One region of the Vibrio sp. YIC-376 genome, then DNA from elsewhere that is predicted to be linked to it. Evidence: predicted binding sites of a transcription regulator. Region 1 holds the regulator's gene; each other region holds the start of a gene.

Region 1 (3,284 bases):
GCAGTAATTGCTGTGATACACCAGCCTCTGCCAGCGCGGCTTCACCCATCGCACGATGTGTCATAGACGCAGGGTGACAAATCAAACTCTCTACACCACCTAGTGATTCAGCAAGAGAGAACAACTGCAGCTCTTTAACGAACACTTTGAGCTGTTCAAATGAGCCAGCAAACTCAAAACTCAGCATCGAGCCAAAACCTGATTGCTGCTTTTTCGCAATCTCGTGTCCTGGGTGCTCAGGCAGACTTGGGTGATAAATTTTCGCTACTAACGATTGTTGCTTCAGATATGCAAGTACCTGCTTTGAGCTCTCTTCATGCACTCGCATACGAGCGCCTAACGTACGAATACCTCTCAACGTCATGTAACTATCGAATGGCGTGCCTGTCGCACCAATGCAGTTACCCCACCACGCCAGCTCTTCTGCATGCGCTTCCGTCTTAGTGATCACCACACCACCAATGACGTCCGAGTGGCCATTGATGTATTTCGTTGTAGAGTGAATAACGAAGTCAGCACCCAGATCTAATGGCTTTTGGTACACAGGTGTCAAAAAGGTATTGTCTACGGCAACCAAGGCTCCGACTTGCTTGGCCTTTTCACATACAGCAGCAATATCCACGACGCGAACAAGAGGGTTTGACGGTGTTTCTATCAAGATAAGCTTTGGCTTTTGCGCTAAAGCTGCATCAAGCGCCTGCTCGTCTGATTGATCAACAAACAGCACTTTGAAGTCACCTTTGTTGGCGCGAGTATTGAAAAGACGGTAAGTACCACCATAGCAGTCATGTGGTGCAACAATCAGATCGTCAGGACCGATGAAAGCAGAGACCCACAAGTTCAGCGCAGACGTACCGCAGTTGGTTACCACCGCTCCTTTTCCTGATTCCAGCTCAGACAGAGCGCTTTCTAACAAGCCACGGTTTGGGTTACCTGAGCGCGTGTAGTCGTACTTAGGCACTTCTCCAAATGCAGGAAAGCCATAGTTTGTCGATAGATAAATTGGTGGAACGACAGCATGGTATTGAGTGTCGGATTCGATACCAGTGCGTACAGCAATGGTCGCAGGCTTGCGGATGCTCATGGGTGTATCCTTTCACAGGTGGTGACTTCTAAATAGGAATGCGCTATATCTAAATTTCAGATTCAATGAATTGCACACTCCCTTACTGTTCCTGTCACTTTACTCGTCAAATTTTGAGACGTCAACACTTCTAGACGTCTATATGTCTTTGCTTATGGCAGTAAATGCAGCTAAAATCAGCACCTCTATTATTTTTAACCTATTACAAATATGAAGGTACGCAATGGCTGACTGGAATGGCGAATACATTAGCCCGTATGCTGAGCATGGAAAGAAAAGCGAACAAGTAAAAAAAATCACTGTATCTATCCCGCTGAAAGTTTTAAAAGTGCTAACTGATGAGCGTACTCGCCGTCAGATCAATAATTTACGCCACGCTACCAACAGCGAACTCCTATGTGAAGCATTCCTGCACGCGTACACAGGACAACCGCTTCCTACGGATGAAGACCTTCGTAAAGATCGCCCTGACGATATTCCGACAGAAGCAAAAGCGCTGATGACAGCAATGGGTATCGAGTTCGAGTCGTTTGATGACGAGTAATTATGGTTGAATTGAATACACCGCTCGGTTGTTCAGCTTCCAGTACTAAAAGAATGACATAAAAAATGGGACGCGATAGCGTCCCATTTTTTGTACATCATTTACGACGGAAGAATTACTCTGCCATGTAGTTTTCTGGCATCTCAATGCGAGCAACACCAGAGTCAACGGCAGCTTGAGCCACTGCTTTTGCAACACGAGGCAACAGACGCGCGTCCATTGGCTTAGGAATAATGTAGTCAGTACCAAACTCAAGCTTATCCACACCAGCAGCTTTAAGTACTGCTTCTGGCACTGGTTCCTTCGCCAGTTCACGAATTGCTTCGACAGCAGCAAGCTTCATTTCATCATTAATTTCACTTGCACGTACATCCAGAGCACCACGGAAGATGAATGGGAAGCAAAGCACGTTGTTTACCTGGTTCGGGTAATCACTGCGTCCAGTACCCATGATCAAGTCACTACGAACGTCGTGTGCAAGCTCTGGCTTGATTTCTGGATCAGGGTTAGAGCACGCAAAAACAATTGGCTTATCAGCCATCAGTTTCAGAGCTTCTGCAGGAAGTAGGTTCGGACCTGAAACACCAAGGAACAGATCGGCACCTTCGATAACATCTTCCAGGGTACGCTTATCCGTGTTATTCGCGAATAGCTGTTTGTACTCATTGAGATCATCACGACGAGTATGAATCACACCCTTACGATCCAGCATGTAAATCTTTTCACGCATTGCGCCACATTTGATCAGTAGCTCCATACATGCTACTGCCGCAGCACCAGCACCAAGACAAACGATTGTGGAATCTTCTAGTTTCTTGCCTTGTAGCTCGATCGCATTCAGCATACCTGCGGCCGTTACGATTGCTGTGCCGTGCTGATCATCATGGAAAACAGGAACGTCACAACGTTCGATAAGGCGCTTTTCAATCTCAAAACAATCCGGTGCTTTGATGTCTTCTAGGTTGATACCACCGAATGTGTCAGCAATGCTCGCAACGGTATTAACGAACTCGTCGATCGTGCGGTGTTTTACTTCGATATCAATTGAATCAAGGCCAGCAAAACGCTTAAACAATAACGCTTTACCTTCCATTACTGGTTTAGAAGCAAGAGGGCCAAGGTTACCCAGACCAAGAATAGCGGTACCGTTAGAAATTACGGCAACCATGTTACCTTTCGCTGTGTACTTATACACATTGTCAGGATTTTGCGCGATTTCACGCACAGGCTCAGCAACACCAGGGCTGTAAGCTAAAGCTAGATCGCCTGCGGTTTCTGCCGGTTTTGTTAGCTCGACTGCAATTTTCCCTGGGGTCGGGTAAGCATGGTAGTCAAGAGCTCGTTGGCGCTGTTCTTCTTCTCTAGTTGCTGCTTGGCGATTGTCTTCAGACATGGGGGGTCTCTTTTTTTATATTTAGGTAAGGGGGAATAAATTCTAAAGGATAGAAGTCAATCTTCAAAGGTAAGATTGCGAGCAAAATCCTTAAAATAGTGATAATAAAATGAGATTAGACCAGATAATGATGAAAAGCACCTAACTTTTAAGTCAGGTGCTCTGCTATAAGGTTAAGATTTATAAATACAATCTTGAGACGCCCAAGATTATTCTTCATCTACGTACTGTGCTTGTAGATAATTTTCAATACCCGACATTTC
Region 2 (3,284 bases), on a different contig from region 1:
GAAGACATGGGTTAACGGATTACTGTGGTTGTCCCTGATGATGATTTTTTTATCAAGGACACCGGCGATTGGGTCGTACGAACCATTTTCGATGTTGTTTTCACTGGATGGTATAGGAATACAGTGGTATATCCTTCCTCTCAGTCTGTTTGGTTCACTGTTAGTCAACAATTTCTGGTGTCGTCTGTTCTGCCCGCTGGGAAGATTTCTCAACACCTCGCTGGAGGCACGTAATAAAACACTGAAACGGTATCAGCGTATACCGGTAAGGAACATTCCCCATGACCAAACACGGCAAAAAAACAGCTCGCACTGAGCCCATTATCACTGGAATACTGTTAAGCCTGACCTGCGGTTTAATTATTGCTTTCTGTCTGTCTCAGTTGATGGAACACCTTCCCTGGTAACCCACAATTTTATTGGCTGACCAGACAGATGAACGGCCAATAGAATCCGTTCATCTGTCACGTAAAACACCGGGGCAATCTCCCGGGAAGGCATCAGAAAAAATAAGGCCACGCCCCCAACGATAAGAACGAAGAGTCCGCGAATAAAGATTGGTACCCTATAGGAGCCACCAATTGTAAAAGGCGTAGCAGGTTCTTACCTCCTACGCCTTTTTGCAGTTAGCAATTGTGGTTCAGTTAAGAATCCAACAGAAACACTCTTCAAACTAACATGTTAGAAAGCGCCGCCTAATCGCTATATTCAAATAACATTGCTTCCATCGCTAATGAATCAGAATACGCAGCCTGCCATTTTTCTACCGCTAGGTCTTCAAACTCTGTATTAGCACATTGTCCACGATAGCGAATGCCATAACTACCCTGTTCGTACGCGCTGTCTGGTGAACAATAGCTAGATATTCCCGTTACATAGCCTTGCTTATACTGCTGGAATCCTTCTTCTCCTATATCACTTAGCGTTACAAGTTCAACCCTTGCTCGCTGATGATAGCCTTGCTGACCATCTAGCAAACCAACACTGTACCACTCGCCAGATTGCGCCAGCATAGATTGTTCTGAAATTGATGAGCACCCAATCAGGATATAGCTCAACAAAATTATGAGTGGAAATTTCACTGTAACCTCCCTGTACCAACTATTTATAAGATGTTTCGGACGACCCAAATTGAGTATAGAACATGGTGTGCTGCTGGAACTATGACTGGGAAACAAATATCGATTCCATTGAATATGTTGGAGGCAGCATGATATACACCGTAATCAAAATATTGACGCTATTTTTAATCATGCTAGAGTAGCCGTATAGACGTCTAAAGTTTAGTAAGTATAAATGGAGTTATCATGAAAAGTTTTCGTCACATTAAGCAGTTGCCTTTAATTCTTATGGCAGCACTTAGCTTAACGGCTTGTGGGCAAAAAGAAGATTCAGTCATTAAAGTTGGCGCAACGGTAGGCCCTCACGCGCAAGTTGTGGAGGCTGTCGCCAAAGCAGCCGCTAAACAAGGCCTGAAAGTAGAAGTTGTAGAATTCTCTGATTACGTTACGCCAAACGCAGCTTTAAGCGATGGAAGTATCGATATCAACAGCTATCAGCACCAGCCATTTTTAGACAACTTCAACAACAGTCATAACTCTCACTTGGTTTCTATCGGCAAATCTATTCTGATGCGCATGGGCATATACTCAAACAAGTACCACTCTCTTGATGCACTGCCTGATAATGCGCGTATCGCGATCCCGAATGATCCAACCAACGGTGGCCGTGGTCTTCTGCTGCTTTCGGATGCAGGCTTAATTAAATTAAAACAAGGTGTTGGTCATAAAGCTGCGTTGACAGACATCACTGAAAACCCGAAAGGTTTTGAGTTCATTGAAGTAGACGCTGCTCAGCTGCCAAGAACGTTAGATGATGTGGATGCCGCAGCTATTACCATGAACTACGTGATGTCATCGGGGCTTGATCCAAAGAAACAGGGTATCTACCTAGAGTCTAAAGAAGCGCCTCTTGCCGTTATGGTTATTGCGACTCGCGAAGCAGATAAAAATAAAGAAGAATACAAAAAGTTTGTTTCTATCTACCAGTCTCAGGAGATTCGTGACTTTTTGAATGAAACATTTAAGGGCACGATTGAGCCAGCGTTTTAACCATTAGAAGCAAAATGGCGCTTTACTAACCTGGCATCACTCTCGCTAGTCAGGTGGGCGGTAATATTGAAAAAGGCTCGTGGAAACATCCATGAGCCTTTGTTGTTATAGATCACTAAAGAATTGCCTCGCAGAATGGACTAAACGTGCCCCGCACTTTCTCGGCGCTCCGCTTCCAGTCTCCTCTCAAGGTATTGTTGGGTCGCTAAAACCAAATCAGGGCGATTGATAAGTTTCCAGAGAAAGTATGGCGGGATAAAGAAAATAACAAAATAAAACGACTCACTAAAAAATACCGCCGCGATAGAACTCTGATGCTCAAAAAATGCTGTTAGGGCAAAAAGATCCAGCATTACACCCAATACTCCGAAAACCACACAAACCACAATGGTTAATCCCAATAGCTCTCTTATGAAATACTTATATGCCATGGTACTAATTCCTTCTAGTAGTCGGTCAGATCAACATACTCCCCTAACCACCCTTGTAGCTTGATTATCATCAAGATCCGCTCAATACAGATAAGAACATAGTTTTATAACGCGCTGTCCCGTTAAACAAAATAGCTATAAGCAACGTGTCTCATTACTGCATTTATCGAGTGGAGAATGACGACCATTTACATGTGTATATTTGTCAAACAATAAGAAAGATTTACTCCTTCATTACTCTGAAATGACATTCTTTCTCTCTTTTAAGACTAACCTTTTAGACTCATTAGCAGTGTGAACAAAAGAGGCAATATGAAAAATTACACCTACCCTCTACTTGCGATCTCAGGTGGTCTTTTACTGACTGGCTGTAATGGCGGTGACTCTTCATCTAATACAGAAGCAGCTACTTTTTCTCTAGCGGTTTCCGATGCTCCTGTAGACGATGCGAACAAAGTCGTTTTGGCTTTTGAAGATGTAGTTTTAATCCCTTTCGATCCTGAAACAGGCGAAAAAACTGGCGATGCTATCATTATGAACGTCAGTGAAGACGGCGATTTACGTCAAGTAGACTTGATGCAATACCAAGGCAGCAACGCAGAAACCATTATCAGTGAGCAAACTATTGCACCGGGTGACTACGCAATGTGTCTGTACGCTAAAGATGGTACTCAACTGAATGACACATCGCTTTCTTACGTAGAAAAAACGGACGGTACAGTGAAAGGCCTCGTTGTGAACA
Region 3 (3,284 bases), on a different contig from region 1:
TGCATCCAGCGCCGCAACAGAATTGATGATTTCATTGAACTCGCTGTAACACATATGAGTATGAATTTGTGTCTCCGGCTTCGCGCTACCTGCAGAAATCTTAAACGCATCCACAGCCCATTCCAGGTAAGATTTATGATCACGCTTTTTGAGTGGAAGCCCCTCACGTATCGCAGGCTCATCAATCTGGATGATATTTATGCCAGCATCTTGCAGGTCAGAAACTTCATCACGTAGTGCTAATGCCAGCTGTTGTGCAATCTCCTGACGCGTGATGTCTTCACGTGGGAATGTCCAACACAGAATCGTTACAGGGCCGGTTAACATCCCTTTCATTTGTTTACTTGTTAGTGACTGAGCATAGATAGACCATTCAACCGTGATTGGTTTTTCTCGTTCAATATCCGCAACAACGATGGCTGGTTTCACACAACGTGAGCCATAGCTCTGTACCCAGCCGAATTTAGTGGTTTGGAAACCAGCCAGATTCTCTGCAAAGTACTCCACCATATCGTTACGCTCAGCTTCACCATGCACTAACACATCCAGATCCAGCGCTTCCTGACGTTTAACAGCATCAGCGATATGCCCTTTCAGTGCTTGAATGTATTCAGATTCAGAAAGCTGACCGGCGCGGAAAGCACTTCGCTGAACTCGGATTTCACCTGTCTGAGGGAAGGAGCCGATTGTTGTGGTAGGCAATAAAGGCAAGCCTAATACTTCCGCCTGATGAGCCGCACGTTCTGCGTAAGGTGCACTACGCTCTGCAAGTGACGATGTAATACTATTGATACGCGCCTGTACTTGAGGCTTATTAACATGCGTTGCTGTTTTGCGCGCTTTGATCGGCTGGCTGTAAGTATCACATGCCAAAATTGCGTTTTGATCTCCATCCAAAGCTTTACCTAACAGTGATACTTCCTTAACTTTCTGCTTGGCGAAGGCAAACCAACTTTTCACTTCTTCGCTAAGCGTCGGTTCAAGCTCAAGGTCGACCGGGCTATGTAGCAGAGAACATGAACTTGCGATCCAAAGTTTATCACCTAACTGCTCTTTGACAGGCTGTAAACGTTCTAGCTGCGCGCCTAGGTCTGAACGCCAAACGTTACGTCCATTTATAACGCCAGCAGACAGAACCCAACCTTGTGGTAACTTGGCGACAACTTCATCCAACTGTTCAGGTGACGCAGAAAGGTCGATGTGCAAGCCGTCAACGGGCAGCTCGACAATTTTGTTTAAAGTATCTGTTACCGAATCAAAGTAAGTCGTCAACAGGACTTTGACGTCACTGCGGATTACCTGATACGCCAGTTTAAAGGAATCAGCCCATTTACTTTCAAGTTGAAGAGATAAAATTGGCTCATCGATTTGAACCCATTCCACACCTTGGCTGGCCAGTTTTGCCAAAATCGCCTGATACGCAGCCAGCAATCTTGGTAGCAGTGTCAGACGGTCAAAATCGTCTTCAACTTCTTTACCCAAATAAAGGTAACTCACAGGACCAAGTAGCACAGGCTTTACTTGATTCCCTGTTTTTACCGCTTCGTTCACTTCTTCAAATAGCTGCGGCCAGCTCACCTCAAACGTATCGTCTTTACTAAATTCTGGCACGATGTAATGGTAGTTAGTATTGAACCATTTCGTCATATCAGAAGCGGCGGTACCAGCGCAGTCGCAAACGGTCTGGGATTGACCGCGGCCGACTTTAAACAGGGTGTCGAGATTAGGAAAACCATTAGCATGGCGTTTTGGTACGTGTCCCAACAACAGCGTTGTAGTGAGTACGTGATCGTACCATGCGAAATCGCCGGCAGTGACGAAGCTCAGACCTGCGTCCGATTGTACTTGCCAGTTCTTCGCTCTCAAATCTGCACCTACCTGTTTCAACTGCGCTTGATCAATCTCTCCATGCCAGTATTTTTCTAGTGCAAATTTCAGTTCACGTTTTTCCCCAATGCGTGGGTAGCCAAGTATGTGCGTTGTTGTAGCCATTTCCAGATTCCTTCTTCAATTTGTTTGGGTCAGAGCATCTTGCACTTAATCACTAAGATGTCTGGATGGCTAAACTATCTCTCTACAGAACAAATTGAACAACATCCAAATATTCAACTTGTTTATTAAAAAAATTCATAACGTAACCTTCTACTAAATCAATTTCTTAAATAAATAGACGTCTAGACGTTTACATATCCATGTTTTATGGTTAAGTTAGTAAAGTTCATGACGAGCTAGAAAGGATGAAAGAGATTCATGATAGAGCTAAAACATTTGCGTACCATTACCTCGCTTCGAGATACAGGCTCATTGACGGCAACCGCAACCGCATTGCATTTGACTCAATCGGCTCTTTCGCACCAAATTAAAGATCTCGAATCGCGGATTGGCGGGCAGTTATTCCTTAGAAAAACCCGACCGGTAAAGTTCACCTCTGAAGGAGAGATTCTGTTGCGTCTGGCAGAAGAAATTTTGCCTAAACTGGCAAGAGCAGAAAATGAACTGGCCAGTTTGAAAGAAGACGTCAACGGCAGATTACACATGGCTATTGAGTGCCATTCCTGCTTCCAGTGGCTGATGCCTGCATTGAGGGAGTATCAGCTGGCGTGGCCAAGTGTGACACTGGACTTCTCTTCTGGTTTTGGATTTGAACCTTTACCTGCCCTGCTCGCCGGGGAGCTTGACCTTGTCATAACATCCGATATTCAGCCTCGCTCGGAAGTACATTATGAGCCCCTGTTTGATTTTGAAATGCGCTTGATCACTTCCACCAGCCATCCACTAGCAGACAAGGCGATCATCGAGCCACTCGATCTGGCAGATCAAACCATGTTGTCTTATCCCGTGCAGAAACAGCGGTTAGATGTGGTAAAACACTTCTTACAGCCAGCTGGCGTCGAACCAGCAAAATGGAAACAAGCTGACAATACGTTGATGCTGGTGCAAATGGTATCGGCGGGATTAGGGGTTGCAGCGTTACCAAATTGGGCAATATCAGAGTTTTCACGTCAGGGATTGATCACCAGTAAGCCTTTTGGCAAAGGATTATGGCGCCGCCTGTTTGCTGCTGTTCGAAACTCGGAGAAGGATAAGCGTTATTTACAGGCATTCTTTGCAACTGCAAAACAGCAATGCAAAAGCCACCTTGACGGAATCAAGATGGCTTGACGCTTCGTGGAGATTACCAGACTGCGTAGCGAACTCGAGCTTTCGTTAGATTTAACTAGCGTTCGTAAGATTTAAATTGATTGGTGAGAGGGTCGTATTGGTAGCCAAGCATATCAAGCTTG

What was found. Region 1 encodes MetJ, which represses methionine synthesis genes. Its sites were predicted from a motif close to TTAGACNTNTANANGTCTAA; they were not measured.
Region 2: the regulator MetJ is predicted to act here: its motif matches at 1,261-1,280, upstream of WJM94_RS13220 (MetQ/NlpA family ABC transporter substrate-binding protein).
Region 3: the regulator MetJ is predicted to act here: its motif matches at 2,167-2,186, upstream of metE (5-methyltetrahydropteroyltriglutamate--homocysteine S-methyltransferase).

The regions. Positions count from the first base shown of each region.
Region 1 is NZ_JBBWFK010000021.1:47,309-50,592, forward strand. It holds gene WJM94_RS22695 (O-succinylhomoserine (thiol)-lyase) at 1-1,084, opposite strand, end outside; gene metJ (met regulon transcriptional regulator MetJ) at 1,308-1,628, shown strand; gene WJM94_RS22705 (malic enzyme-like NAD(P)-binding protein) at 1,744-3,021, opposite strand; gene bfr (bacterioferritin) at 3,231-3,284, opposite strand, start outside.
Region 2 is NZ_JBBWFK010000006.1:186,955-190,238, forward strand. It holds gene WJM94_RS13210 (FMN-binding protein) at 1-316, shown strand, start outside; gene WJM94_RS13215 (DUF2799 domain-containing protein) at 696-1,082, opposite strand; gene WJM94_RS13220 (MetQ/NlpA family ABC transporter substrate-binding protein) at 1,308-2,111, shown strand; gene WJM94_RS13225 (D-fructose-6-phosphate amidotransferase) at 2,252-2,542, opposite strand; gene WJM94_RS13230 (DUF4382 domain-containing protein) at 2,855-3,284, shown strand, end outside.
Region 3 is NZ_JBBWFK010000008.1:97,529-100,812, forward strand. It holds gene metE (5-methyltetrahydropteroyltriglutamate--homocysteine S-methyltransferase) at 1-1,992, opposite strand, end outside; gene WJM94_RS16040 (LysR substrate-binding domain-containing protein) at 2,251-3,162, shown strand; gene WJM94_RS16045 (DUF4250 domain-containing protein) at 3,218-3,284, opposite strand, start outside.